DNA from 4 places in the Stenotrophomonas sp. YJH_SMC_119 genome. Region 1 is predicted to be linked to each of the others. Evidence: predicted binding sites of a transcription regulator. Region 1 holds the regulator's gene; each other region holds the start of a gene.
What was found. Region 1 encodes FliA, which starts transcription of late flagellar genes. Its sites were predicted from a motif close to TAAAGTTTNNCNNNCNNNGGCCGATAA; they were not measured.
Positions count from the first base shown of each region.

Region 2: AC5P6S_RS12770 (methyl-accepting chemotaxis protein) is a predicted target of FliA. The motif match lies at 5,013-5,039, and genes of this name have one in related genera.
Region 3: AC5P6S_RS20960 (chemotaxis protein CheW) is a predicted target of FliA. The motif match lies at 2,650-2,676, and genes of this name have one in related genera.
Region 4: AC5P6S_RS20410 (GGDEF domain-containing protein) is a predicted target of FliA. The motif match lies at 6,641-6,667, and genes of this name have one in related genera.

Region 1 covers NZ_JCAFRP010000020.1:27,739-36,053, reverse strand. The annotation lists gene AC5P6S_RS20090 (flagellar motor protein) at 1-218, opposite strand, end outside; gene AC5P6S_RS20085 (chemotaxis protein CheA) at 320-2,149, opposite strand; gene AC5P6S_RS20080 (protein phosphatase CheZ) at 2,152-2,757, opposite strand; gene cheY (chemotaxis response regulator CheY) at 2,757-3,149, opposite strand; gene AC5P6S_RS20070 (RNA polymerase sigma factor FliA) at 3,207-3,950, opposite strand; gene AC5P6S_RS20065 (MinD/ParA family ATP-binding protein) at 3,947-4,834, opposite strand; gene flhF (flagellar biosynthesis GTPase FlhF) at 4,821-6,443, opposite strand; gene flhA (flagellar biosynthesis protein FlhA) at 6,589-8,315, opposite strand, start outside.
Region 2 covers NZ_JCAFRP010000007.1:135,789-144,103, forward strand. The annotation lists gene AC5P6S_RS12740 (carotenoid oxygenase family protein) at 1-1,224, opposite strand, end outside; gene AC5P6S_RS12745 (DUF2141 domain-containing protein) at 1,251-1,673, opposite strand; gene AC5P6S_RS12750 (sensor histidine kinase) at 1,830-2,930, shown strand; gene AC5P6S_RS12755 (response regulator transcription factor) at 2,927-3,565, shown strand; gene AC5P6S_RS12760 (VOC family protein) at 3,588-3,959, shown strand; gene AC5P6S_RS12765 (arylamine N-acetyltransferase family protein) at 4,025-4,864, opposite strand; gene AC5P6S_RS12770 (methyl-accepting chemotaxis protein) at 5,068-7,605, shown strand; gene AC5P6S_RS12775 (PepSY domain-containing protein) at 7,652-8,315, opposite strand, start outside.
Region 3 covers NZ_JCAFRP010000029.1:3-4,343, reverse strand. The annotation lists partial or broken gene AC5P6S_RS20970 (methyl-accepting chemotaxis protein) at 1-1,494, opposite strand, end outside; gene AC5P6S_RS20965 (hypothetical protein) at 1,596-1,979, opposite strand; gene AC5P6S_RS20960 (chemotaxis protein CheW) at 2,116-2,607, opposite strand; gene AC5P6S_RS20955 (flagellar brake protein) at 2,840-3,613, opposite strand; partial or broken gene AC5P6S_RS20950 (methyl-accepting chemotaxis protein) at 3,818-4,341, opposite strand, start outside.
Region 4 covers NZ_JCAFRP010000022.1:24,680-32,994, reverse strand. The annotation lists gene AC5P6S_RS20440 (M13 family metallopeptidase) at 1-72, opposite strand, end outside; gene gpmA (2,3-diphosphoglycerate-dependent phosphoglycerate mutase) at 234-983, opposite strand; gene nfi (endonuclease V) at 1,078-1,752, shown strand; gene AC5P6S_RS20425 (cation diffusion facilitator family transporter) at 1,989-2,969, opposite strand; gene AC5P6S_RS20420 (hypothetical protein) at 3,191-4,117, shown strand; gene AC5P6S_RS20415 (TonB-dependent siderophore receptor) at 4,163-6,412, opposite strand; gene AC5P6S_RS20410 (GGDEF domain-containing protein) at 6,700-8,115, shown strand; gene AC5P6S_RS20405 (MFS transporter) at 8,211-8,315, opposite strand, start outside.

The sequences.
Region 1 (8,315 bases):
TCGCTGTGCGGCGGGCGCACGACCCAGCGCACGATCTTGAACGCATGCTTGAACACCGCCGGCGAGGTGTGAAGCAGGATCGCGGCAACGGTACCGACGATGACGATCACGAACGCCGCAGGCGACCACAGCGACGCCAGGCCGGCGCCCTTGAGGATGCTGCCACCGACCAGCGAGGCCAGGGCGAGAAAGAGTCCAATGAGGCTGAGTCTATCCATGGTTCCGGTATCGGCTTGTATGAATGGGACTTGAGACACCGGGAGAATGCGTACAGACGGTAGTCACAGTATTCGGGTCGCCGGGCCTTGCCCGGCGGCGTTCAGCGTATGCCGTCCACGTCCAGGATCAGTGCCATGCGACCATCGCCGATCAACGTTGCACCGGCATAACCGCGCAGGCCGCGCAGGGCTTTTGGCAGTGGCTTGATGACCACTTCCTCGCGCCCGCGCACCTGGTCCACGACCAGGCCGAAGCGCGCTTCGCCGGCCTGCAGCACCACGATGGTCAGCAGGGTTGACGCGGCCGGCGTCACATCCAGCCACTGGCGCAGGTCGACCAGCGGCAGGGTGTGCGAGCGGCGATCAAGCACGGCGCGGCCATCGAACCAGCCCAGCGAGGTGCGCGGCGCGTGCAGCACTTCCATCACGCGTGCCAGCGGTAGCGCGTAGACGTCCTCGCCGGCCTGCACCAGCAGGGTCGGCAGGATCGCGAGGGTGAGCGGCACGCGGATCAGGAAGCGGCTGCCACGACCCAGTTCCGACTGGATCTGGATCTGGCCGCTCAGTTCGCGGATGCGCGACTGCACCACGTCCATGCCGACGCCACGGCCGGAGATGTCGGTGACCTGCTGCTTGGTCGAGAAGCCGGGCAGGAACACCAGGTGCAGGCATTCCTCGCTGCTCAGGCGGGCGGCGGCTTCCGGATCGATCAGGCCTTTCTCACGCGCCTTCGCGCGCAGCTTCTCCGGGTCGATGCCGGCGCCATCGTCCTGCACCTCGATGCTGACGTAGTCGCCTTCCTGCTGCGCCGACAGGCGTACATGGCCCATCCGCGGCTTGCCTTGTGCTTCGCGCAGGTCGGGCATTTCCACGCCATGGTCGATGGCGTTGCGGACCAGGTGCACCAGCGGATCGGCCAGTGCTTCGACCAGGTTGCGGTCGAGTTCGGTTTCGGCGCCGACCAGCTCCAGGTCCACTTCCTTCTTCAGCGAGCGGGCGACGTCGCGGGCGACCTTGGGGAAGCGCGAGAACACCTTGCCCACCGGCTGCATGCGGGTACGCATCACCGCCGACTGCAGGCGGGCAGTGGCGATGTCCAGCGTCGATACGGCGCGGTCCAGCTCCTCGTCGCGCAGGCGTGCACGCAGGGTCTTCAGGCGGTTGCGGGAAAGCACCAGTTCGCCGATCAGGTTGACGATCGCATCCAGGCGCTTGGTGTCCACGCGCACGGTGTGCTCGGCCTCGGCCATCGGCTTGGCCGCCGGCTTGGCGGCGGGCGCCGGTACGGGCGCTGGGCGCGGTGCAGCGGCAGATGCCGCCGCGACGGTGGCAGCAGGCTTCGCGCCTGGCGCAGCGCCGCCGTGCAGCTGGTCCAGCAGCGCTTCGAACTCGTCTTCGCTGATCAGGCCGTCGTCGGCCTTCCTGGCCGGCGCGACCGCGGTCGGTGCGTTGCCGCCATGCAGCTGGTCCAGCAGGGCCTCGAATTCGTCGTCGGTGATCAGGTCGCTGCCAGCTGCCGCAGGGGCGGCCGCAGCGACCGGCGCGGCAGTGCCACCGTTCATGTCGAACTGCGCGATCAGGTCCGGCGGCGCATAACCCGGCTCGGTGCCGGAGGACACGGCGTCCAGCATCGACTGCAGGTAGTCCAGCGATTGCTGGGCGGCGTCGAAGTGGTGGGCCTGCAGCACCGCCTGCCCGGCACGCGCGATGCCCAGGGCCTCTTCAGCGGCGTGGCACAGCTCGACCATCGCAGTGACGCCAAGGAAGCCGGCACCGCCCTTGAGCGTGTGGTATCCACGGAACACCGCGTTGAGCTGCTCGGTGTCCTGCGGTGCCTGCTCCAGCGACACCAGCTGTTCGCCCAGGCGATCCAGGATTTCCTGTGCCTCGATGATGAAATCGGCAGTGATGTCGTCGGATACCGCGCTCATGCTTACAGCCCCAGATCCGACAACAGGTCGTCGGCGTCGTTCTGCGAGACCGCGTGGCGGTCCAGTCCCTTCAGTGCCGGCCCGGCCAGTTCCGGGTCGGTGCGATGCTGTTCCGGCGGCAGGCCGAGTGCGCCGAAGCCCTCGTGCACGCGGCGGACGATGCCGACCACGCGACGGATGATCTGCCCGGTCAGGTCCTGGTAGCTCTGGGTCAGGGCGATCTCGGTCAGGTTGTGGCGGATGCGCTCGAGCTGCGCGTCCTGGCCCGGCTGCAGGCCTTCAGCACGCAGCTGTTCGGTCAGGCTGCGGCATTCCTCGGCCAGGTCCAGGGTACGGTGCGTGGCCTGTTCGGTCATGGCCACCACGTGGTCCAGGCGTGCGCAGGCGTCGTCCAGCTCACCGGCCTCGCTGGGCACGGTCGGCAGCTCACCCAGTGCCTGCCCCAGCTCGCGGGCCAGCCGCGAGAGGCCGCTCATCATCGGCTGCGTTCGCAGCGCGACCAGTCCGTCGATGCGCTGCCGCCAGGCGGCCTCGTCACCGGACTCGAGTGCGTCCAGGGCTTCCTGCAGGCGCAGGGCGAGGGCGCTCTTGTCGACCGTGGTATCCATCAGGCGCTGGCCGCCAAGCGTTCGAAGATCTTGCCGAGCTTCTCTTCCAGCGTCTGCGCAGTGAACGGCTTGATGATGTAGCCGTTCACGCCGTTCTGGGCGGCTTCGATGATCTGTTCGCGCTTGGCTTCGGCGGTGACCATCAGCACTGGCAGGGTCTTCAGCTTGGCATCGGCACGGATCGCCTTCAGCAGCTCGATGCCGGTCATCACCGGCATGTTCCAGTCGGTGACCACGAAATCGAACGGCTGGCTCTGCAGCAGCGACAGCGCGGCATGCCCGTCCTCGGCTTCGGCGGTATTGGTGAAGCCCAGATCGCCCAGCAGGTTCTTGACGATCCGACGCATGGTCGAGAAGTCATCGACGATCAGGATGCGCATGTTCTTGTTCAAAGCAGAGTTCCTTTGTTGTTCATTCCGGGCGGCCGGGGGCAGCCGCCTCGGGCATGTTCATTCTTCCAGGCCGGCGTCCGCCGCCTCGAAAATCTTGAGCCGGCCACGCAGGCGCAGCACCGCCTGGCCGTGGATCTGGCAGACCCGCGACTCGCTCACGCCGAGCACCGCGCCGATCTCCTTCAGGTTCAGTTCCTGCTCGTAGTAGAGCGAGAGCACCAGCTGTTCGCGCTCGGGCAGGTGGCCGATGGCCTTGCCCAGCTCGCGGCCGAACTCACCACGCTCCAGTACCTGCTGCGGGGTCGGGCCGCCCTGGGCGACGGTGTCCAGCTCGCCCTGGTCCTCGATGCGCGACTCCAGGCTCAGCACCTGGCCACGGGCGGCGTCTTCCATCAACCGCAGGTATTCGGGCAGCGGCATCTCCATCGCTGCGGCCACTTCGGTGGCGCTGGCGGCGCGGCCGCTGCTCTGTTCCAGGCGGCGGATGGTGGCGGCGGCATCGCGTGCACGGCGGTGCACCGAGCGCGGCACCCAGTCGCCACGGCGGATCTCGTCGATCATCGAACCGCGGATGCGGATCGAGGCATAGGTCTCGAACGAGGCGCCCTGGTCGGCGTCGTAGCTGCGCGACGCTTCGATCAGGCCCATCATGCCGGCCTGGATCAGGTCGTCCACTTCAACGCTGGCCGGCAACCGCGCGGCCAGGTGGTGGGCGATGCGCCGCACCAGGTCCGAATGCTGGGCGATGACCTCGTTGGCCGCCGAGCGCTGGACTTCCCTGTACTGGGCTGCGCCTTTCATGCGGCCACCCCGCGCTGCTTGAGGATGCGCTCGAGGAAGAACTCGACGCCGCCACGCGGTTCGGTCGGCGCCTGCCAGCGTGCGGTGCGACGCGCGATCTCGGTGATCGCCAGCGCGGCCGGGCTGGACGGGTAGGCCTTCACCACCGGCTGCTGGCGCTGCACCGACAGGCGCAGCCAGTCGTCCTGCGGCACGCAGCCCAGGTAGTTCAGCGAGACATCGGCGAGGAACTTCTCGCACACGCGGGTCAGCTTTTCGTACAGCACGCGGCCCTCGTTGGGGTCGCGCACCATGTTGGCCACTACCTGGATGCGGTCCACGCCGCGTTCGCGCGACAGCACCTTGATCAGCGCGTAGGCGTCGGTGATCGAGGCCGGCTCGTCACAGACCACCACCACGGTGTCCTGCGCGGCCTGGCAGAAGGTCAGCACGCCGTCGGTGATGCCTGCGGCGGTGTCCACCACCATGATGTCCAGTTCGCGTTCCAGCTCGGAGAACACGTTGACCAGGCCGACGTGCTCGGCCGGGGCCAGCTCGGCCATGTGCCGGCGGCCGGACGCGGCCGGCACCACCAGCACGCCGTTCGGGCCTTCGACGATGACGTCGTCCAGCGAGCAGCGGCCGGCGACCAGGTCGGCCAGCGTGAAGGTCGGGTTCAGCCCCAGGATCACGTCGATGTTGGCCAGGCCCAGGTCGGCGTCCAGCAGCAGCGTGCGCTTGCCCATGCCGGCCAGTGCCACCGCCAGGTTGGCGGACACATTCGTCTTGCCCACGCCGCCCTTGCCGCCAGTGACGGCAATGGTGCGCACAGGGCCGAGCGGCTCGCTGCGGGTGGCCGACAGCGGGAAGGTCTTGGTCAGCTTGGCGTACTCACGCGACGGCATGGTTCAACTCCGGGTTGCAGGGCATATCGGCCGCGCGGCGCAAATCTTCAAGGCGAAGTACGAGATTGGCCGCACTGGCCCGGTGCAGGTCCTCCGGAACGTCCTGGCCATCGGTCACCCAGGTGATCGGGAGGGCGTGGTCCACGGCCACTGACAGGGCGTTGCCGAAGCGGCCGGTCTCGTCCAGCTTGCTCAGCACCAGGCCCTGCAGGTTGGCGGCGCCGAAGCGGCGGACCACCTCGTCCATGTCGCCGAAGCTGGTGTTGGCCGGCAGCACCAGCAGGGTGCGTACCTGGCGGGCGGCGCGCAGCCACTGCAGCTGCGCGGCCAGCGCGCGGTCGCGCGGGCCCAGGCCGGCGGTGTCGATCAGCACCAGCTTGTAGTCCTTCAGGCGTTCCAGCAGCTGGTCCAGGTCGGTGCCGCTGTTGGCCTCGTGCACCGCGATGCCGAGCTGGCGGCCGTAGCCGTACAGCTGCTCGCGGGCGCCGATGCGGGTGGTGTCGGTGGTCACCAGGGCCACATCGCGCGGCGCATGCTTCTCGGCGAAGCGCGAGGCCAGCTTGGCGATGGTGGTGGTCTTGCCGGCGCCGGTCGGGCCGACCAGGGCGATCACGCCGCCTTCTTCCAGCGGGTCGACCGGGGCGATCGGCAGCTTGCGCGAGATCAGCCCCAGCATCAGGCCGCGGCCACGATGGGCTTCGGTCTCCAGCGGGATCTGCATGGCCACGTCGCGGGCCAGCCCGGCGTCGAAACCGTACTCGTCCATCAGGTCCAGCGCGGTGGCGCGCACCGGGCTGCCACGCAGGCGCTCGTCGGTGAAGCGGTTCATCTCGCGCTCGATCACCTGGCGCATGCCGGCCACTTCCTGGCGCAGCTGGCGGATCTCGGCGTCGTCCTGGGCAACCACGGTCAGCGTCGGTGCCGGGGCCAGCATGGGGGCCGGGCTGGCTTCGCCGGCGGCTTCGAGCGCTGCCGTTTCGCTGGCGGCGATGTCAGGCTGGACATCGGCCATGGCAGCGCCCGGCAGCGGCGGCGGCTGCACGGCGGGGGGCACGCTTTCGTGATGCGTGTCGTGCGGCGGGTCGATCTGGAAGCGGGCGCGGTTGGCCGGCGCGGTGACGGCCGGGCCCGGTGCGACGATGGCCTCGGCGAACGGGGCGAAGATCTGTTCGGGCAGCGCCGGTTCGTTGACGGCGGCGCGCGCCAGGGTGGCTGCGAAGCCGGTGCTGCCGCGGGTCGGCACGATCTCGTCGGCGCTGTCCAAGGTGCGGCCGGTGGCACCCACGGCCGCACGGGCGAGGGCGGCCACGGCCGAGGTGGTGGCGGCCACCGGCTCCGGCGCCGGGGCAGCGCTGCGGCGGCGGGTGACCGCGGCGATCACCGCGTCAGCAGCGGTGCGCGGCTTGGGAGCCGGCGGCGGTGCGACATCACGGCGCGAGGCTTCCAGTGCACGCTGCACGGCGCTCTCGTCGTAGTTGGCCGCGGCGACGATCTCGACGCCTTCCTCGATCCGGCGGTTGGACAGGATCACGGCGTCAGGACCATGTTCCTTGCGCACCAGGTTCATGGCCGAGCGCATGTCGGCGGCGACGAATCGTTTGATTTTCATGCTGTGGTCACGGGACGAAGACGGCGGGGTGGCGGTCGGAGAACTCGGGTGGTCGGTGGTCTGCACGGTGCGGGTTCCCCTTGGTATCTGTCTGTTGCGTTGGTTCGAAGGTGGTGTCTGTTTTCTGGCGCATCGGTGGGCGGCGTCAGCTGATCGTTCCGACCAGCTTCAGGCGCTTGTCCTCCGGCACCTCGCTGTAGGCCAGGACCGACAACGACGGAACGCTGTGGCGGACCAGGCGCGCCAGCGCGGCGCGCACCGGGCCCGGTACCAGCACGACCGCCGGCTCGTTTCGCGCTTCCTGCTTGCTGACACATTCGGCCAGGCTCTGGTGCAGTCGCTCTGCGAGTCCGGGTTCCAGCGCGGCGCCGTTGCCCTGCGTGGACTCCTGCAAGACACGTTCCAATTGCGGGTTGAGGGTGAACACCGGCAGCTCCGCCGACATTCCGGCGATCTCCTGCACGATGAAGCGGCCCAGCGCGGTGCGCACGGCAGCGGTCAGCACCGCCGGGTCCTGGCTGCTGGGCGCGTGTTCGACCAGCGCTTCGGCGATCTTGCGCAGCTGTCGGATCGGGATGCGCTCGACCAGCAGGTTCTGCAGCACGCGCACCACTGCCGACAGCGGCAGCGCCTTCGGCGTCAGATCTTCGACGAGCTTGGGCGCGCTCTTGGCCAGGTTGGCCAGCAGGTGCTGCACTTCCTCGTGGCCGAGCAGTTCCGGCGCATGTTCGCGGATCAGGTGCGAGAGGTGGGTGGCCACCACGGTGGCCGGGTCGACCACGGTGTAGCCCAGCGTTTCAGCCTGGGCACGCTGGTGCGGCTGGATCCAGGTGGCATCCAGGCCGAACGCGGGATCCTTGCCGGCAATGCCCTCCAGGGTGCCCAGCGCGCTGCCCGGGTCCAGCGCCAGTTCGCGGTCCGGGTGGATCTCGGCGGTGGCCACTGGCACGCCATGCACCAGCACGCGGTAGCCGTTGGCCGGCAGTTCCAGGTTGTCGCGGATGTGCACCGAGGGAATCAGGAAGCCGACGTCCTGGGTCAGCTTGCGGCGCACGCCCTTGATGCGCGCCATCAGTTCGCCGCCCTGGTTGCTGTCCACCAGCGGGATCAGCCGGTAGCCGACCTCAAGGCCCAGCGGATCGACCGGGCGCAGCTCGTCCCAGCTCAGTTCGGCGGTCGGCGCAGGTGCCGCCGGGCGGCCGAGTGCGTTGAGTGCGGCCGCGTCATTGCCGGCGGCTGCCGGGTCGGTGGCTGCGGCCTTGCCCTTGCGGTAGACCTTCCAGGCGATGAAGCCGAGGATAGCGGCCAGCGTCAGGAAAGCGACGTTGGGCATGCCCGGCACCAGGCCGACCACGCCGATGATGCCGGCGGTGATCGCCAGCGCGCGGTACTGGCCGAACACCTGGCCGGTCATCGCCTGGGCCATGTCCTGCGAGCGCGAGGCGCGGGTCACCAGCATCGCCACCGCGCTGGAGACCAGCAGGGCCGGCAGCTGCGCCACCAGGCCGTCACCGATGGACAGCAGGGTGTAGGTGGCAGCGGCTTCGCCGAACGGCATGCCATGCTGCAACACGCCCACGGCCAGGCCGCCGAGCATGTTGATGAACAGGATCAGGATGCCGGCGATGGCGTCACCGCGGATGAACTTGCTGGCGCCGTCCATCGCGCCGTAGAAGTCGGCTTCCTCGCGCACTTCCTCGCGGCGCAGCTTGGCTTCTTCACGCGTCAGCAAACCGGCGTTGAGGTCGGCGTCGATCGCCATCTGCTTGCCGGGCATCGCGTCGAGGATGAAGCGCGCGGTCACTTCCGAAACGCGGCCGGCGCCCTTGGTGATGACCACGAAGTTGATGATGGTCAGGATCGCGAACACCA
Region 2 (8,315 bases), on a different contig from region 1:
GTCGATGGTCGGCGCATACAGCCGTGCGCCACGTGTGTTCGCCGAGCGCGGGTCGAACAACGGGAACTCCACCGCGCTGATGCCCAACGTCTGCCAGCGGGCCTGTCCACGACGCAGGTCCAGATGCAGCTCGACCAGGCTGGCGCCACTGTTGGCCGCGTGTGCGCCATCACCGGCCATCGCTTCCTTCATCGGCGAGCGCGCCTCGTTGATGTCGTCGTGGCGCACTGCGCGCAGCACGATGCCGCCATCGCGGGTGAACGCGTCGCCGAAGTGGTAGATCGCCGCGAACGGGGCCTCGAACCATTGCGCCTTGTCCGGCGCATCCTTGGCGACCACCGCGATGCGCACCGGACGCTGCGGTGCGAACTGCATGCGCTCGAAGAAGCTGCCACCTGCGCCGGTGAAATCGAACGGCATCATCACGAACAGCAGGTGCTGGTCGGTCATCGCGAAGGCATGCAGGTAGCCATGCTCGGGTGTTTCGATCACATTGGCGCTGCGCAGCTGGCCGTCCGCACCGATGTGCCAGACCAGCAGGCCATGGCCCCCCATCAGGCTGATCGAGCCGAAGTTCCAGAGGCTGCCGTCGTGGTCGGTCAGCGGGTGCGCCGAGAACGGCAGCGCCGCCAGGTCCGGACGCCAGGTGACAGGGCCAAGCGTCTGCAGCGAATCCGGGTCCACTTCTAACGCCGAACCGGATTCGCACAGGGCGAACAGGCGGCCATTGATCATCGTCACCGAGGTGTTGGCCACGTTGGCATCATCGTTGTTGCGTACCGCCAGCGCACCGGGAACGCTGGTGCCGGCGGCCGGATATTGGAAGCGGCCGGCCTTCTGTTCACGGGTGAATTTCGGCGTGGCGACCATGCGCCCGTGATGGGTCAGGCTGCCATCACCATTGAAGCGCCAGCCATGCACCATGCCGTCGCCGTCGAACCAGTGGTCGTAGCGGAAGCCATCGCGCTCGGTCCACGCCGGACCGTTGCGGTACAGCGTGCCAGCCAGGCCTGACGGCAGCTTTCCCTGCAACTGCACGGTGGCCGGACCGAGGCTTTCGCTGCCGACGCTGCGCCAGCCGAGCAGCCACGGGTGTTCCTGCATGCCCTGCGCGAACCGCGCCGGGTCGCCGGCGAAGGCGGGAGCGCTGCGCAGCGCGGTGGTGCCCAGGGCCAGACAGGCACTGCTGCTGAGCAGGGTACGAAGGAAGCGGCGACGGTCCATGGTGGCCTCGGGTCTGGATGCAGGAATCAGCGCAGGGTGATGTCGATGGCGGTGCCGGCGGCCGGTACGTCGACGCGCGCCTCGTCGAAGGTCGGCTTGCGCATCACCTGCGGGTTGTTGCTGAAGCCGTAGCCCTCCACCGGCATGCCGACCAGGTTGGTGTCGAGCTTGCCGTTGTCGTTCTCGTCGTGGGTGAGCAGCACGGCATAGCTGCCGGCCGGAACGCCCTTGAACGTGAAGTGGGCGCTGTCGCCGCTGGGCGCCGCCTGCTGGGCCTGCACGGGCCTGGCCTTGCCGTCCCAGGCGGCGGCGCTGTCGACCAGCGCAACGCGCAGGGTGCCGGTCTGCACACGGACGTCGTGCACGGTCACGGCCAGGTCGGCGGCGTGGGCACTGCCGGCCAGGGCCAGGGCAGTCAGGGCGGTGCTGAGCAGGGCGGTGCGGATCATGGCAGTGGCTCCGGAAGTGTGTGTGGCGGTGTGGCGCCAGTCTGCGTGCGGCCCTGCACCGGGTTCAGGGCCAGTGGTCATCGATTCGACGTGCCAGAAGTCACTTTCTGCGCCGGACCCATTGCCGCCGGCGTGCGCGGCGGTCAGCATCTGGCCATGCCCAGCCTGTTCCGCCATCTGTTGCGTCCCCTCAGCCTCGCCGGCCTGGCCACCGTGCTGGTGGTGGGCCTGTCATTCGCGGTGCAGCGCAACGGTGCCGGGCTGAGCCTGCTGCTGCTTGCCGTGTTCCTGCTGCTGTTCGTGGTGCACGGCTGGGCGTCGGTGCCATCCCGCGTGCGCGCTGTCGCGGCGGTGTTGCAGGCGTTGCTGGCGGTCGTGCTGGTTGCGCTGCAGCCGCGTACCGGCACCGCACCGGTACTGCTGGTGGTGCTGGTGGCGCAGCTGGCCGAGCATTGGCCACCGCGCTTCGTGCTGGCTGTTGCACTGCTGGCCAACCTCGCCATGTATCTCGTGCTGCGCTACAGCGGCTTCAGCCAGCCGCTGCTGGTGGTGCTGCTCTATGGCGGCTTCCAGGCCTTCGCCGCACTGACCGCACACTATGCCCGCAGCACGGCGCTGGCCCGCGATGACCTGGCCCGCGTCAATGCCGACCTGCTGGCTACCCGCGCGCTGCTGGCCGACAGTGCACGCGACGCCGAGCGCCTGCGCCTGGCGCGCGAACTGCACGATGTGGCCGGGCACAAGCTCACGGCGATGCGCTTGAACCTGCGTGCCCTTGCGGCCGACCCTGTGCTGGCCAGGCGCGAAGGATTGGTGCTGGCCGAGCAGCTGTCCGGCGAGTTGCTGGCCGACATCCGCCAGGTGGTGCAATCGATGCGCGATGATCGCGGCCTCGATCTGGCCACCGCATTGCACGCGCTGGCCGCGCCGTTCCCGCGCCCGAAGCTGCAGCTGCAGATCGGCGAGTGCGTGCGCGTGGTTGACCCGCTGATGGCCGAGATCGTGCTGCGCCTGGTACAGGAAGCGCTGACCAATGCCGCCCGGCATGGCAACGCAGACACCGTATGGCTGACGATCAACGAAGAGGATTCCCGGTTGCGTATCGACATCCGTGACGACGGCCAGCGCGCCGAGCGTATCCGCGAGGGCAACGGCATCGCCGGCATGCGTGAGCGCCTGGGCGCAGTGCGTGGCCAGTTGGAACTGGCCCGCACCGCACAGGGCGGCATGCACCTGACCGCCTGGGTGCCGGCATGAACGGCAGCGCGATCCGTGTTGCCCTGGCCGACGACCAGGCGCTGGTCCGCGCCGGGCTGCGTGCGTTGTTGCAGGGGTTGGGCGTGGACGTGGCGCTGGAGGCCGAGGAGGGCCAGGCGTTGCTGGACGCGCTGTCCACCCAGCGCGTGGATGTTGTGCTCAGTGACATCCGCATGCCCGGGATGGACGGCATCGAGGCAGTGCGCCAGCTGCGCGCGCGCGGCGATGCCACGCCGTGGCTGCTGCTGACGACCTTTGATGAAAGTGACCTGCTGCTGCGTGCCAGCGAGGCCGGCGCACAGGGCTTCCTGCTCAAGGACGCCGCACCCGCAGACCTGCGCGAGGCGATCGAGCGCGTCGCCGCTGGCGAAACCCTGCTGCTGCCGGTCAGCACCGAGCCGGTACGCGCCCGCTACCGCTTCCACGATGAAGCACCGCCCACCGATACCTTCGGGGAACGCGAGGTGGCGATCCTGCGCTTGCTGGCCGGTGGCTACAGCAACAAGGAGATCGCGCGCAGCCTGTTCCTGGCCGAGGGCACGGTGAAGAACTACGTGTCCGCCATACTCGACAAGCTGGGCACCCGCGATCGCACCCGTGCGGTGCTGAAGGCGATTACCCTGCGCATCATCTGAGTGGACCGAGCAAGGAGTGCCAGTGAACCCGATCCTGCATGTGGAAATCCCGGCCAGTGACCTGGACCGTGCCATCACGTTCTACCAGCGGTGGCTGCAGGTCGCGGTGGACGAACCTGTGGTGCTGCACGACTGCCGGATGGCCTACCTGCCGTTCTCCGATGAGGCCGCCGGTGCCAGCATTGCGCTGGTGCTCGGCGCGGACTACCGGCCTTCCGAACAGGGGGCGCGCGTCTACATCGGCGTCGATGACCTGGATGCGAGCCTGGAGCGAGCACTGCAAGCGGGCGCCGAGCTGTGCTTCGGACCCGCCGATGCGGGCGACTGGCGCGTGGCCGAGATCCGCGACAGCGAAGGCAATCGCATTGCGCTGCAGGCGCGCGCTGCTCTGTAGAGCCGAGACCACGCTCGGCTGCTGTTGGCCCAGCCGCTCCAGCTCAGCCGAGCATGGGCTCGGCCCTACAAGGTCGCGGCGCGCGAGCGCTGCAGCCAGTCATTGATGGCCGGGTCCAGTCGCGGGTCGTCCGGTAGCTGCATGCCGAAGCGCTGTTGCAGCACGGCACGCACATCACCCACATCATGCAGCGGGCGCTTGTCCGGTGCCTGCCCGGGGCGATACTCGGTGTAGTTGCCGCTGCCGATGGTGCGGCGCCAGTCCGGCCCGGTCAGCGACGCGCGCAGCTGCCCGGGGAAACTGGAATCGGGATGGGTGCACACGTACCAGTTGCCCACCACGTTGTCGATCGGTGCCGGCGCCTGCAGGTCGAACCGATACATCGCCCGCCAACCATCGTTGGACTCGGCCGACAGCACGAAATCACCCTCGTCGGGCAGGCGCTGCAGCAGATAGCGTTCGTGCGGCGTGGCCTGCGGCTGCGGATCATGCAGGCGCAGCGGCACGGTCGGGGTCAGGCTGCCGAAACCGGCATCCACCAGCCAGTCGCCGCTGTCTACGTTCACGCGCAGCAGCAGGTGGGTACGCGCGGTCAGTTCGCCGTCCTGGGCGGCCAGCAGTACCCGCGCGCTCAATGGCTGCGCATCGAAGCCCAATGCCTGCAGCAGCGCCAGCAACCCGCCATTGAGTTCGAAGCAGTAACCACCGCGGCGCTCGTCGAGCAGCTTGCGCTGCACGCTGTCCAGGTCGATCGGCACCGCATCGCGCAGCAGGCAGCTGAGGGTCTCGAAGGGCAGCAGTGCGTTGTGGCGCTGCTGCAGCAGGGTCAGGCCGGCCAGGGTCCGCGGTGGCGGTGCATCCAGCTGCAGGCGCTGCAGGTAGCGGGGGACATCGAGCGTCGTCATGGAGACACCGGGCGGGGGAGGGATGTCCACTGTGCTCCCCCAACCGGGGTTGAGGTCAAGCGCGGCGGCCGTGTCATGCCTCCGTCGCCTGCACCCGGTACAAAGGCCGCGTCCACCAGCGATGGGGGGACGCAGACGAAGAAAGCGCTAAAGTTGTCCTGAGTCAGGCCGATACAGGTGCGTCTTTCCGCCTGGAGTCTGTCATGTCGGCCGTTGTCCCCCACCTCCGGTCCCTGCGCACGCGCCTTGCTGCGTTGCACTCGGCGTCCCCCGGGCTGCTGCGCTGGCTGCAGCCACATCGGCTCAGCGTGGCCAACAAGCTCAAGGCCACACTGTGGATCTGCGGCCTGGGCCTGGTGGCGATCGCTGCTGTCTACGCCTGGACTGGCCATGCCAACGCACTGGCTGCGCGCAGCCAGGCCAGCTACCAGCGCGGCAGCGATCTGGCTGCCAGCCTGTCCACGCGGGTGGCCGAAGCGCGTCGCCTGCAGACCCAGTATGCACGCAGTTTCGATGATGCCGACCGCGCGCAGCTGTTGGCCACGCAGAAGGCGTTGCAGACCGATCTGCAGGCGCTGCGCGCGATGCCGATGGATGCGGGCCGGCGCAAGGCCCTGCAGGCGCTGACCGAAGCCGCCGACGCGTTCTCGCAGGGTGTGGCCGCCCTGTTCGAACGGGTCGACGAGATGGGCCGTGGTGATGCCGGCCTCGCTGCGCAGCTGCAGCAGGCCGCCGACACCCTGCAGGCGCAGGTGGATGTGCAGCAGCGGCCCGCGCTGGCGCTGTCCCTGCAGAAGATGCGAAGGCAGGAGGCACTGCTGCTGCTCGACGGTGATTCCACCCACGCCGACCGCGCCAGCGAGGAGAAGCTGCCGTTCGACCTCGCGCTGGCGGGCCTGCCTGCGGATGTGCAGGACACCCTGCGCACCGGGATGGAGGCGTATCAGGCCGCACTGCTGGGGTATACCGCTGCCCGCGTCGGCCTGGATGTGGAAGCGCAGTCGCTGCTGGATACCGCCACGGGCGTAGCGCCGGCGTTGGCCGCATTCCAGCAGGCACAGGTGGCGGCGCTGGGCAGGGCGCAGGCACGCCAGCAGGCCGGCGCGCGCACCATGAGCGTGGTGTTCGCACTGACCCTGCTGCTGGTGGCCGGCGTGCTGATCACCAGCCTGGTGCTGGTGCTGCGTGCGGTGCGCCAGCCGATCCAGGACACCCTGCGTTTCGCCAGCGACATCGCCGACGACCGTCTCGAAACCACCCTGCGCGTCTACAACGCCAACGATGAAATCGGCCAGCTGGCCCAGCGCCTGGTCGACATGCAGCAGCGCCTGCGCGCGCGCATCGAGACCGAGCGTGCGGTGGCCCGCGTCAACACCCGCGTGCGCCAGGCATTGGACAGCGCACAGGCCGGCTTGATGGTGATCGATGCCGAAGGCCTGGTGGCGTACGCCAATCCGGCGCTGCTGCAGCAGCTTGCACTCCGGCTTGAAGATCTGGTGGGGAGCGATGCGGTACGCCTGCATCCGGCACTGGCCAGTCTGGCTTGCGTGCGCCAGCGCGAGGAGCGCGAGATCGGTCATGCCGGCGTCCGCTACCAGTTGATCGCCAATGCCATCACCGACGAAGGGCATTTCCTCGGCGTGGCAGTGGAGTGGCGCAGCCGCGCGCTGGAAACGCTGCTGGAAACCGAAGTGGCAGCACTGGTCGACGCCGCCGCACATGGCGACCTGCACGGCCGCATCGCGCTGGAGGGAAAACAGGGCTTCGTGCGCACGTTGTCGACCAGCATCAACCGCCTGCTGGCGACCTTCGAGACCAACCTCGGCGATCTGCAGGCGCTTCTGGCGGCGCTGGCCCGTGGTGACCTCAGCGTGCGCATGGAAGGTGAGCTGCAGGGCGTGTTCGCACGCATGCGCGACGATGCCAACGCCACGGTCGCGCAACTGGGCCGCATCGTCACCCGCATCCAGCAGGCGACGTCCAGCCTCGACACCGGTGTGGGTGAGATCGTTGCCGGTCACCATGATCTGTCGCAGCGTACCGAACAGCAGGCGGCCAACCTTGAAGAGACGACAGCGTCGATGCACGAGTTGACCGACACCGTTGGCCGCAACGCCGATGCCGCGGGCCGCGCCGATGCCCTGGTGCAGGGGGCGGCCGCGGTGGCCCAGCGCGGTGGCGAGGCCGTCGGCCAGGTGGTCGCGACCATGCATGGCATCAGCGAGGCCTCGCGGCGGATCGGCGACATCACCCAGCTGATCGATGGCATCGCTTTCCAGACCAACATCCTCGCGCTGAATGCCGCGGTGGAAGCAGCGCGCGCAGGTGAGCAGGGCCGCAGCTTCGCCGTGGTGGCTGCGGAAGTGCGCCTGCTGGCCCAGCGCAGTGCCGAAGCGGCCAAGCAGATCAAAGGACTGATCGAGGATTCGGTGGCGCGTGTTGGCCAGGGCAACCAGCAGGTCGAGCAGGCGGGCATCACGATGGGCGAGATCGTTGGCAGCGTGCAGCAGCTGGCCGAGCTGCTGGCCGGTATCCGCAGTGCATCGCAGGACCAGCATGCCGGCATCGCGCAGGTGAAGCAGACCATCGTGCAGATGGAAGCCAGCACCCAGCGCAACGCCAGCCTGGTGGAAGAGGCTGGTGCCTCCACCGCGCAGATGCAGGCGCAGGTACACGCGCTGGCCGAAGCGGTGGGCGCGTTCCAGTTGCAGTCGATGCCACAGGCGCGCGCTGCGGCCTGATCGTGCTCCGGTAGTGCCGGCCGCTGGCCGGCACTACCCTTGTGGCTCAATACACGTCGCGACGGTAGCGCCCGGTCTCCAGCAGCGTTTCCACTTCTTCATCACCCAGTGCTTCGCGCAGCACCTGGTCCACGCCTTCGGCCATGCCCAGCAGCGAACCGCAGACGTGGATGACCGCACCACGCTGCATCCAGTCGCGCAGGGCATCGGCTGCTGCACGCAGGCGATCCTGCACATAGCCGCCCTCACCATCGCGCGAGAACGCCAGGTCCACCCGCGCGAGATGGCCATCGGCCTGCCACGCTTCGATCTCATCGGCGAACAGGAAGTCGTGCGCGCGCTGGCGTTCGCCGAACAGCAGCCAGTGCCCGTGTTCACCTGCATGCGCGGCTTCGCGCAGCAGGCTGCGCAGGCCCGCGATGCCGGTGCCATTGCCGATCAGCACCATCGGCGCACCGCCAACGCGATGGAAACCGGGGTTGCGGTGCACGCGGGCCACGATGCTGGCACCGACCGGCGCATGCAGCGACAGCCAGCCCGAACCCAGGCCGGTGCGTCCGGTTTCGTCATGGACCAGCCGCACCACCAGTTCGACCGCACTGTTATCCGTACAGGATGCGATGGAGTACTCGCGCCCCGGCAGCAGTGGCAGCCCTGCCAGCCAGAGGCACGCATCCTGCACCGCCAGCGCAGCATCGGCATCGGGCAGC
Region 3 (4,341 bases), on a different contig from region 1:
CGCGCGGCTGGACTGCTTGATGCGGGTGACGATTTCACTCAGCTGCGCGGCGGTGGCGTTGGCGTCGTCGCGCATGCGGGCGAACACGCCCTGGTAGTCGCCGTGCATGCGCACGGTCAGGTCACCCTGCGACAGCGCGGCAAGCAGGCCGGAGATCTGTTCGATGCTGCCGGCATTGGCGTCCAGCAGGCCGTTGATCTGCTGGGCCAGCTGCAGGAAGAAGCCTTCCTTGTCGCTGGCGTCGATGCGGCCGGACAGGTCGCCGGCGGCGGCCTGGGCGATCACGCGCGCCACTTCGGCTTCGACCAGTGCTTCCTGGGTGCGGTCGCGCCATTCCACCACGTAGCCGACGGTGTCGCCGCCTTCGTTGCGGATGGTCGACACCACCTGCGCGAACTGGGCATCGCCGTACTGCATCGGGCGACGGGCGACGCCGTGGGCCTTCAGGTTGCCCAACAGCGTCTGGTCCATCTCGCCGCGGTGTTCCAGCACGGTGACCGGCTTGCCGATCAACGAGGCCTGGGCGTCGAAGTCCGGCAGGTCGCGGCGTACTTCATCCTGGTACTGGCTGAGGGTCTGCTGCAGGGCGCGGTTGCTGTAGACGATGGTGTTGCTGGTATCGGTCAGGTAGACACCGGTCGAGCTGTAGTCCAGCGCGGTGCGGATGCGCAGGTTCTCGCGGGCAACGGCCTGGTCGGTTTCGATGCGTTCGCGCAGGTCGCGCTGCATGCGCTGCATGGCCTGCATCAGCTCGCCCACTTCGTCCTGGCGGCTGACGTCGATGTGGCCATCAAGCTTGCCGCCGGCCACGTCGTTGGCAACCGACACGGCGCCACGCACGCTGCCGACGAGGGCGCGCGCGAACAGCCAGACCAGCACCAGGCCGAGCGCGGCGCCGCCCAGCAGGGCGATCACGGTCAGCACGGCGGAGGCGGAATAGGTGGACGCGGCCTCTTCGCGCGAGGCGCGGGCGAGGCGGTTGTCTTCGGCGATCAGCGCTTCCAGCGCGGATGCAGCCTTGCGGTGCTTGGTGCGGGTCTCGCCCACGAAGGTATCGATGGCATCGTCCGGCAGGTCCAGCTCCAGCATCTCGGTGACGCTGTCGTAGGAGGCCAGGGCGTCCTTCCATTCCTTGGCGAAGGTATCGAACAGCTTCTTCTGCTGCGCGTTGTCGACAAGCTTCGGGTATTCCTTGATCGACGTGTCCATGCTGGTGCGCAGGTCGACGGCCTGCTTGCGCGCGTCGGACTTGACGTCATCGCTGGCGCGGATCAGCTGCTGGTAGGCGGCATTGCGGTACTCGCCCAGCATGCCGCGCATCTCGCCGGCCATGCGGATGCTTTCCATGCGCGAACCCGCCAACTCGGTGGTGACGTTGTTCAGCGAATGCAGTCCGCGATAGGCGACGATGCCCTGCAGCAGCATCACCAGCAGGAGGACGCCGAAGGTCAACAGCAGCTTCGGCATCAGTTTCAGGTTGTTGATCCACGGCATGGGCGTTGCGATCTCCTAAGGCAGACGCGTCCGGGCGTCGGGCCCGGTTGCAGCAGAAACCACGCCGGCACAAGCTCCGGCGTGGTTCGACGGACAGCGGATTACTTGATGTTGGCCAGCTTCAGGCCGGCCGGCGAGCTGACTTCGATTTCCGCGCGCGAGGCGTCGCGCTGGATCTTGCCGATCACGCACACGGTCTTGCCTTCCAGGGTCTCCAGCGGGAAGGAGAACTTGCCGCGGTTCTCGCCGGCGATGCGGGCCGAGAAGGTGTGGCGCGGGAAGGCACCGCCCATGTACAGGAAGGTCGGCTGGCCTTCGGAACCTTCTGCGTAGCGGGCCTTTTCGACCTTGCCACAGACCATGCCGTCCTTGCCGACCGAACGCGGGGCCAGTTCCGGCGGGATCATGTCGGCCGCCTGGGCGAACGCGGAGGAAGCGGTGGTGGCCAGGACAGCGGCCGAAACGAACGCAAGCAGGGACTTCATCGAGGTGTATCTCCGGGGATGGTGATGGTCGTTCCGGTTCCGCGCGCTCCTGCGCGACCGGCTTCTGTCCCCCTATCGGCACTGCTGGGGGGAACTGAAGGGTTTTGTGACCAGAACGTGAAGCAGGTCCGATGGATCAGGCGGCAGCGTCTTCGGCGAGGGAGGCCTGGCCCATGTCGGCGCTGTCGAGCAGGGTCTCGATGTCCAGCAGGATCAGCATGCGGTCGTCGTGGGTGCCGATGCCGGAGATGAAGCGGGTGTCGACTGCAGCGCCGAACTCCGGGGTCGGGCGGATCTGCTCGGCCGACAGCGGGATCACGTCCGACACGCTGTCGACCACGATGCCGACCACGCGGTCTTCGACGTTGAGCACGATCATCACGGTGAAGGCGTCGTAGCGGGCGTTGTCCAGGCGCAGCTTCAAGCGCAGGTCGATGACCGGCACGATGGTGCCGCGCAGGTTGATCACACCCTTGATGTAATCCGGGGCGTCCGGCACGCGGGTGACCGCATCGTAGCCACGGATCTCCTGCACCTTGAGGATGTCCACGCCGTAGTGCTCGGCGCCGAGGGTGAAGCTGAGGAATTCGCCACCGGCGCTGGCGGCGGAGCTGGTCTTGTCGTTCATCGAGGGGTCCTGGTTCTGCCGGAAGTCCCGGTGTCAGGCTCGATATCGGCCCCGCGTGGGGGGACTTTAGGTGCCGGGGGAGAGGCATCCACGCATGGCGTGGATCTACCGCGGCGCGGCCGGCACGCGCATATGGCGTGGATCCGCCGAAGATCGGTAGTGCCGGCCGCTGGCCGGCGACGGCATCATGCGGGTTGCCGGCCGCCGGCCGGCACGAACGGTCGAACGGGCCTCAGAGCTCGCCGTTGCGGCGCGCCTTGCGCTGGCGGTCGATGCGGAAGATGTAGCGCTGGATGGCGCTGTCGCCGCCGCGCGGCAGGCTGTCAAAGCGCATTCCCACGCGCTTGACCTCGATGCCATTGGGCTGTCGCTGTGGCAGCAGGTTGCAGACCACCAGTTCGATGTCCAGGTCGGGGCCATCGGGCAGCGACAGCTGCGCCGGGTAGCGCTTCTGCAGGCCGAATACGGCGCAGTCGTTGGGAACCACTACGGCCAGGCCGCCACCGCTGATGTCCACCACCCGCATCGACAGCGCTTCGGCACGTGCTTCGCCGGGTGGCAGCAGCAGATGCGGCGAGTCGGTGACCGGGGTATCCAGCCGGTACAGCTCACGGCGCTGCAGATGCACCAGTTCGTCCGGCAGCGGGGCGCGGAAGGCGACGTGGCCGTCGTTGTCCACGCGCTGCAGTTCGTGCAGGCGGAACCGCACAAGGACACGTTCAAGCTGGGCGAAGCAGAGCAGGTGGTCGGCCTGCTCGGCGGCACGGTTCGACGCCTCCTGCGGGCTGCCGTCGAGCAGCAGGTAGTCTTCGTCCTCGTCGAGATCAAGCAGGGCGGTCGGGAAGGAACGATCCCGGCCGTCGATATGCGCGTTGATCAGTGATCGCTGGTCGATCAGCGAGCGCAGCAGCTGCCGCAGCTGGCGGGGGTTGCGGACCAGGAAGCGTTCGTCCGCGGCGTCGGCCGCGTGGACATCATGCAGTTCAGTGTCGTGGCCGTCGGACATGGAGTCTGTGATCAGGGGCGGGCGCCAGCACGCGTTGTTGCAGGCTCGATGGGGATATCGGCCTCTTCATTGGATTATGAAGTGGGATTTGCATCACTTTCCATGCATAAGGGGCCAGATCCCTTTCCCGTGGGAAAGGGATCTGGCCCCGTGGCCCGCCATGCTGGTGCATCCACCCCATGGGCGGATGCTTTCTGCGTGGGGTCAGAACTCCTGCCAATCACCCTCGGCAGCCAGCGCCGGCTGGGCGGCCGACGCCCGCAGCGGCCGTGTCGGTGCTGCCTTGGTGACGGGCAGGGCGGCCGCGACCTGACGTGGCTGCGGTGCATTTGCCAAGCGTGCCGGCGCAGCGGCGACGCCCTGCGATGCCAGCCGGAAGCGCGCCACGGCTTCGCCCAGCTGCACGGCCTGGTCTTCCATGGCGCGCGCCGCAGCAGTCGCTTCCTCCACCAGCGCGGCATTCTGCTGCGTGGTTTCGTCCATCTGCACCACGGTCTGGTTGACCTGCTCGATTCCGGCCGACTGTTCCTGCGAAGCGGCGGAGATCTCGGCCATGATGTCGGTCACGCGCTGCACCGAGGCGACGATCTCGCCCATGGTGCTGCCGGCCTGGTGCACCAGGCTGGAGCCTTCGGCGACCTTGCCGACCGAATCATCGATCAGGCCCTTGATCTCCTTGGCCGCCGCAGCCGAACGCTGGGCGAGGGTACGCACTTCGCTGGCGACCA
Region 4 (8,315 bases), on a different contig from region 1:
CTTGCCACAGGCCGCCAGCGAGGCAGCGATGGCGATGGTCAGGCCCAGCGGGACCAGGTTGCGGACGTTCATGAGGCTCTCCTGCGGGTAATTTCACAGGGTAGCCGGGGAGGCCCACGACAGGGACCGGCCAAAGGTCACAGGGGGAACGCCCGTGGTCGCAAGCGGGTGTGTGCGGACCAACGGTCCGCACACACCCAGCAGAAGAATACCCACCAACGGTGGGTATCTACTTATTTCGCCTTGCCCTGGTTGGCCACGGCTTCAGCAGCCTTGCGCGCCGCTTCCGGGTCGCCCAGGTAGCGGAACGACTGCACCGTCAGGTCGTCGTTCAGTTCGAACAGCAGCGGGATGCCGGTCGGGATGTTCAGCTCGAGGATTTCCTCGCGCGAGACATTGTTGAGGTACTTGTACAGCGCGCGCAGCGAGTTGCCGTGGGCGGTGACCAGCACGGTCTTGCCGTCCTTCAGCTGCGGCGCGATCGCGTCGTGCCAGTACGGCAGCACGCGATCCAGGGTGGTGGCCAGCGATTCGGTGCCCGGCAGCGCGTTGCGGTCCAGGCCGGCGTAGCGGCGGTCATGGATCGGGTGGCCCGGATCTTCCAGCTCCATCGGCGGCGGCGGGATGTCGTACGAACGGCGCCACACCTTGACCTGCTCCTCGCCGTGCTTGGCGGCGGTCTCGGCCTTGTCCAGGCCCTGCAGGCCGCCGTAGTGACGCTCGTTGAGGCGCCAGGACTTGTTCACCGGCAGCCAGTCCTGCTCCAGCTCGGCCAGCGCACCCTGAAGGGTGTGGATGGCGCGCTTCAGTACGGAGGTATGGGCCACGTCGAACTGCAGGCCTTCCTCGCGCATCAGGCGACCGGCGGCGGCCGCTTCCCGGCGCCCCTGCTCGGTCAGGTCGACGTCGACCCAGCCGGTGAAGCGGTTGTCCAGGTTCCACTGGCTCTGGCCATGGCGCAACAGTACGAGTTTACGGGTCACTGCAGGGTCTCCAACGCGAGGAAAGGCAGGCCGCCATTGTAGCCCCGGCGGCCGCTCACCGTGCCGTGGCGCCGCGCATGCGATGCTCCAGCCAATGAATACGGTGATCGACCCCGGGCGCTGGGAAGGCAGCGTCGCCGCGGCCCGCGCGCAGCAGCTCCAGCTGGCCGGCCGCGTGGAGCGCCAGGACCGCCTGCCCAACGACGTGCGCTGGCTGGCCGGGCTGGATGTGGGCTTTGAGGACAACGGTGCCACCACCCGCGCCGCAGCGGTCCTGCTGGATGCGAAGACATTGCAGCCCGTGGCGCAGGAAATGGCGCGCATTCCCACGGTGATGCCGTACATTCCCGGCCTGCTCAGCTTCCGCGAGCTGCCAGCGTTGTTGGCCGCGCTGGCACTGCTGCCGCGGGCGCCGGATCTGGTGTTCGTCGATGGCCACGGCATCAGCCATCCGCGCAGACTGGGCGTGGCCGCGCATCTGGGCGTGGTCACCGACCTGCCGAGCATCGGCGTGGCCAAGTCGAAACTGGTGGGCCGGTTCGTCGAACCAGGTGCCGAAGCAGGCGCGCATACGCCATTGATGGACGGTGACGAGCAGCTCGGCTGGGTGCTGCGCAGCAAGGTGCGCTGCAAGCCGCTGTTCGTGGCCGGCGGCCATCGGGTCAGTGCCGATACCGCGCTGGACTGGGTGCAGCGCACCCTGCGCGGTTACCGGCTGCCGGAGCCGACCCGGCTGGCGGATCGGCTGGCCTCGCGACGGGACGAATGACCTTCGCTGTTCTCGACGGATGCAGCCTGCACGGTCGCGTCGGGACGACAGGGTAGAGTCGACTGTCAGTCGACTAACGCGCGCAGCGCGGGCTTCGTCGCAGCCTCGGCGGAGAGCAGTCGACTGACAGTCGACTCTACCAAGGCGGTTTCGCCCGGTCGGTTTCGTCCAAGCGGTTTCATCCATGCGGTTTTGCCCGGCCGGTTTCACCCGATCCGCGTGACGGCACATCCCATTCAACGATGCACGTGACCGCGATGGCCCTGCGCGTCCTCGTCGTGGTCATGACCTTCATGGCCCTCATGCTCGCCGCCCTTCACCGGCGCCGGCTCACCACAGGCCTCGCCGCAGTGGTCCGCTTCAAGCTGCAGTGTCACGTGCTCGATGCCGAAGTCATCGTGCAGGCGCGCTCCCAGCTCGCGGCGCAGCGCGTCGGCATCGGTGCCGTCGCGCATCACGACATGCGCGGTCAGCGCCGGCGTGCTGGAGGCCAGCGCCCACACGTGCAGGTCATGCACGTCCATTACCGCGGCATGGCTGGACAGGCTGTCGCGCACCTTGGCCACGTCCATGCCCTTGGGCACGCCTTCCAGCAGCACGTTGATCGCTTCGCGCATCAGCACCCAGGTGCGCGGCAACACCCACAGGCCGATCAGCACCGCCAGGATCGGATCGATCGGCTTCCAGCCGGTGAAGTGGATCAGCACCGCACCGGCAATCACCGCCACCGAGCCGAGCATGTCCGCCCATACTTCCAGGTAGGCGCCCTTCACGTTGAGGCTCTCGCCGCTGCCGGCCTGCAGCAGGCGCATCGAGATCAGGTTGATGACCAGGCCGGCCGAGGCGATCACCAGCATGCCGGTGGAGGCGATCTCCTGCGGCTTGCTGAAGCGCCCGACGGCTTCCCACAGGATGTAGCCGGCAACCACGAACAGCATCGCGCCGTTGATCATCGCGCCCAGCGCTTCCAGGCGCGCATAGCCGTAGGTGCGGCGCGCATCCGGCGGGCGCCGGCTCAGCCGCACCGCGACCAGCGCGATCATCAGGGCCAGCGCGTCGGTGGCCATGTGTGCTGCGTCGGACAACAGCGCCAGGCTGTTGGTCCAGAACGCGCCCACCACTTCGACGAGGAGGAAGGTGGAGGTCAGGCCGAGCGCCCACCACAGGGGTTTCTCGTGGCGGATCTCGGATGGCAGGTGATCGTGGTCGTGGCCCATGGCAACAGCTCCTTTGCGATGGAGGCAGGCTACGCCGGCGGCCGTGGGGAAACTATCACGGTGTTTATAACATTGCAGACTGCACGTCGCGGCTCGCCGCAGCTTGCGCCCGTGCCGGGCCACACTATGATGACCACATCCCCTCTGGATGGGGAACGGGCAGCCAGACCGCTTCGGCGTTGCGGCCCGCAATGGACACCCAAGCACAAGGAATCCGGAACATGTGGACTACCAAGACCCCCTGGGTCGCCGTCGCCGTGGCCTGCGCGCTGGGCACGGCCGCAAGCGCCTCGGCCAAGACCTGCCAGCAGAATTTCCAGGCGGTAGGCGATCCCCGCAATGGCCAGTTCTTCACCTCCGAAGTCACCCTCCCCGGCCTGAAGCCCCGCAGCGCCCTGGGCCAGCTGCGCAAGGCAGCGCTTGATGAGGGCAACAACTTCGTCAGCGGAGATGTCATCACCGAGACCGAAGGCCAGATGTACGTGCTGCAGACCGACACCAAGATGCCGCTGGTCAGCATCATCACCGCCTCCAATGGCGGCAACGTGGTGGTTGGCACCAAGCTGTCACGCGGGCAGACCGCCAAGGAAGAGGACGCACGCAGCGCGCTGTGTGGCTGGCTGGACAAGCTCAAGACCGGCCCCGAAGGCGAGGCGATCGCAGAAGCCGTGCGTGTCTCCAGCGGTTTCGACAAGCCGATCCAGGCCACTGCGGTCGGCATGTCCACCGAAATGGGCAAGGACGCCAAGCGGCTGCAGCGGGAAATCAACACCGCACCGCTCAGGGCACTGTTCTCCGGCACCAGCACCCCGCCGGATACCGATGCGATGTACCAGCCGTTGCTCGTCAAGTATTTCGGCCGTCGTTTCATCATCGATGGCCAGGTCTACACCGCCCAGCCCAACCGCTTTGCCAAGACCTTCGAGGTGGGCTATCTGGTCACCAAGATGAAGGGCATCGGTGGCATCGGCGGGCGCCAGTCGAACGACGACAACAACGCCAACTTCACCGTGCACTGTGCGCTCGCGCCGGATCAGATGGCGCTGGGCGCCACCCTGCGCGAGAACGACTGGGTGAAACTGGAAGGCGTGGTCGACAAGATGGACACCGGTGGCGTCCACCTGCGCGATTGCCGGCAGGTGAAGTAGCCTTCAGGCTGCGCCGGGGAACGCCCCGGCGCAGGCCTCATCGGGTCAGAACCCGAAGCGCAGGCTGGCCCAGTACGCGCGGCCCGGCTCGTTGTAGGTCGCCGCGCCGGCATCGCTGCTGTTGGCCTCGCGGAACAGGCGCTTGTCGGCCAGGTTGTTCACGCCGAAGCCGAAGCTGACCGTCTCGGTCACCTTGTAGCGCGCGCTCACGCCCCAGATGTTGTACGCACCGCGATCCTGCAGTGCGATCGATGGGTCGCAGCTGCCGGTGCAGCGCGGATCATTGTTGATGTTGGTGGTGGCCGGCTTCTGCTTGCCGTAGAACGTGCCGGTCAGCAGCAGCGACAGCTTGTCGGTGGCCTGCCAGTCCAGCATCGTGTTGACGGTGTACTTCGGAATCACCGACAGCGGCTGGCCGGTGCGCTTGTTCTCGTTCTCCACCATGTAGGTGAAGTTGTTGCTCCACTTCAGGCGGTTGCCCTGCTCGCCCAGCAGCGGGATCACCAGGTTGCCTTCCAGCCCCTGCACGATCGCCTTCGGCGCGTTCTCCCAGCGGAAGATCCGGCCCCTGGTGTCGGCAGTCAGGCCGATCTGGGTGTAGCCGGCCTGGATCTTGTCCTTGTAGTCGTTATGGAAGTACGTCAACGAGGCCTGCCAGCCGCTCTGCGGTGCCCACTCGATGCCGAGTTCCTTGTTCAGGCTGGTTTCCGCCTTCAGGTCCGCATTGCCGCGCATGTAGCAGCCGGCGCCCAGGCTCGGCAGTGCATTCGGGCAGCCATTGCCACGGGTGTAATACAGATAGTCCGGATTCGACTGGTACAGGTTCGGCGCCTTGAACGCCCGGGCGATGCCGCCCTTCACCACCCAGTCGCCGTTGATGCGGAACTGCGCGTTGAGGCTGGGGCTGGTGTTGTTGCCGAACTGGCTGTGGTGGTCGAAGCGCAGGCCCGGGGTAACGATCCAGCGCTCACCCAGGTAGATGTTGTCTTCGACGAACACGGCGGTGGTCTGCGCATCGGCCTTGCCCCGCGCACGATCGCCCGACAGCCCCGGGATGCCGCCGCCGCTGCTGCTGGACTGGCTCATCGAGTACGGGTCGGTCAGGCGGCTGTCCAGGTATTCAAAGCCAAGCGTCCAGATGTTCTCGGCACCACCCAGCGTGGTCGGGAAGCTCACTTCGCCGTCCAACTGGTAGTTGCGCAGTCGCGAGGTCGACCAGTCGGTGCCGTTGAAGCTGCCTTCCGGGCCACCGGCCAGGCCTTCGTTGATGCGTGAGTTGTTCACCGCCTCCACCGCAGCTGTCACCCGCGAGGTCACGTCGCCCCAGCGGCCACGATGGGTGATCGCGCCGGTGTTGCGGTACATGCGGTTGGTCTCCGCTTCGCCCTCGGCCAGTGCCGCCAGGTCAACGCCGGTCGAGGTACCGGTGGTGCTGACCGCGCGATCACCAGCGTAGATGTTGCCCTGGCGGCTGGTGCCGGCTTCGAACTCCACCACCTGGTTGGCGGTCACGTCCCAGCGCAGCAGCGCGTTGACATCGCGGTTCTTGACGCCCTCGCGGCCGGCCGGCGGCACCGCGTTGGGGTTGGTAGCGTACTGGCGGTTGAGCTCCAGCGAGTCCGCGTCGGTCTTGTTGAGATTGCCGTACAGGCGGAACGACAGGGTGTCGGTCATCGGCCCACTCAGCTGCAGGCCGACGCGTTCGCTGCCACCTTCGGCGCTGTGTTCGGGCACCAGCCCATACAGGTCCACCGCACCGGTCAGGTCGCCGGTCGGGCGCTTGGTGATGATGTTGACCACGCCGCCGGAGGCACCGGAGCCATAGCGTGCCGCCGCCGGGCCGCGCAGCACTTCGATGCGCTCGATCATTTCCGCCGGCACCCAGTTGGTGTCACCGCGGGTATTGCGCTCGCCGCTGCGCCCCATGCGCACGGCATCGCGTGCGCCGATGCGCTTGCCATCGACCAGGATCAGGGTGTTTTCCGGGCCCATGCCACGCAGGTCGATCTGGCGGTTGTTGCCGTACTGGCCCGAGGCGCTGTTGCCGGTCAGGTTGACGCCCGGCATGGTCCGCAACAGCTCGGCGATGTCGTTGGCTGGCGGGCGCCGGGCGATATCCTCGGCGGTGATGGTCGAGGTACCCAGTGCCTGGCGCGCGATCTGCGAGGCGGTGACGTGCACCGTGTCGATATCGGTGGCGTCGGTTTCGGCCTGGGCGGTCAGGGCGCTGCCCGCCAGCAGGGCGGCGACGGCAAGCGCCAGCGGGCGCGGTGAATGGACAACGGCAGGAGACATGATCAGGACCTTCTGGCAGGGCTGCGGGGCCTCTGGCAAAGGGCTTGAGGCAACGACGAGGGGGGAGGCGGAGCCGTCCTGCAGGCACCTGCAGCCCGCTCCGTGCGCGCATTCTCCCATCAATGCGAGTGATTCTCAAATGCGTTCACTCATTGCCGCAGCGGCGTCGATGTGCTTTGCGCACCGTGCAAGCCTGCACCGCGCGTAAACTGCCCGGCTACCCCGCCATCAACCGTATGCCGCCGCGGCCGATACCCGTGGTTTGCCGTACGCAGTCAGAGATCGACGTGGAACCACCCCAACTGGACGATGCCAGCCAGCCGCTGGCCGAGGCCTGGCAGCAATGCCTGCTACAGGCCGGCCCTGCCGCCACCGCGCTGCTCAAGGCCGCTGCCACCGATGCCCCACCCGCGCTGGCCCAGCGCTTTTACGAAGTGCTGCTGCACGACGGGCGCGCACGCCGCTTCCTGTCCCACGACCAGGTCAAGCAGCGCCTGCAGCCGGCCATGCAGCGCTGGCTGGTACAGCTGCTGACCACCGACGCCGCTGGCATCGCCACCACGGTCGCCTCGCAGCGGGTGATCGGCGACGTACACGCACGGGTCGGCATCCCGGTCGACCTGGTCACCCGCGGTGCGCGCGTGCTCAAGCACGAGCTGTTCGTGCGCCTGCGGGACGACGCGCCCGACAGCGCGACCGCGTTCGCCGCCATCGCCTGCCTCAGCGCGATCATGGACATCGCCATGGAAGGCATGACCCTGGCCTACACCCATGCGCGCGAGCGCTCCACCCGTGCCGACGCCGCCTACCGGCTGTTCTCGCTGGTACAGAACGTCGGTACCGAACGCGAGCGCCAGCGCGCATTGCTGCTGGACTGGGAGAACGCCCTGCTCTACGCCCTCGCCGGCCACGTGCAGGCCAGCGACAACGCCAGCCTGGCCACCTCGGAGTTCGGCCTGTGGTTCACCCACAAGGGCATCCCCAGCTTCGGCGAAAGCAGCGAAACGCAGCAGGTGGGCCAGTTGATGGCCCGCATTGACGGCCACCTGCAGCGCGCGAGTGGCGATGCTCCGGCGCAGCGACTGGCGGTGCTGCCGGCCATCCGCGAGGACCTGGCCGCCATCCGCACCCTGATGACGCTGCTGTTCGAGCGCATCGGCGAACTGGATGCCGGCAGCGACGCGCTGACCAACCTGCTCAACCGTCGCTTCCTGCCCACCGTGCTGCGCAGGGAGATCGAGCTGGCCACGCGCAACCGCACACCGTTCTCGCTGCTGCTGCTCGACCTGGATCATTTCAAGGCAATCAACGACGGCCATGGCCACGATGCCGGCGACCGTGCGTTGCAGCACGTGGCCGGCCTGCTCGGCCAGCTCACGCGTGGCAGCGACTACCTGTTCCGCTATGGCGGCGAAGAATTCGTGGTGGTGCTGGTGGCCGCCAGCGAGTCGCAGGCGACCGTGATCGCCGAGAGCCTGCGCCGGCAGATCGCACAATCACCGGTAGCGCTGGCCAATGGCCAGGTGCTGGAACTGACCGCCAGCATCGGCGTGGCCGGTCACGATGGTCATCCGGACTACGAGCGGTTGATGGCACGCGCAGACGCGGCGATGTACGAGGCCAAGCGCAGCGGCCGCAACCGCGTGGTGGTCGCCAGCGCGGACCTGCAGGAAGCCCCGGGGCGGCGTGCACTGCAGCGATGACGGCAGGACAGGTAGAGTCGACCGCTGGTCGACTATCGCGCGCAGCGCGGGATTTTTCGCCGTCGGAACGAAGAGCAGTCGACTGACAGTCGACTCTACCGACAGTCGACTCTACCGGTTCGCGCGCCAGCCGATGCATTGAACGCCACCACCCGCCATGCTGCCCACCACAGCAGCGCCAGCAACGCGATGCCCGCCCC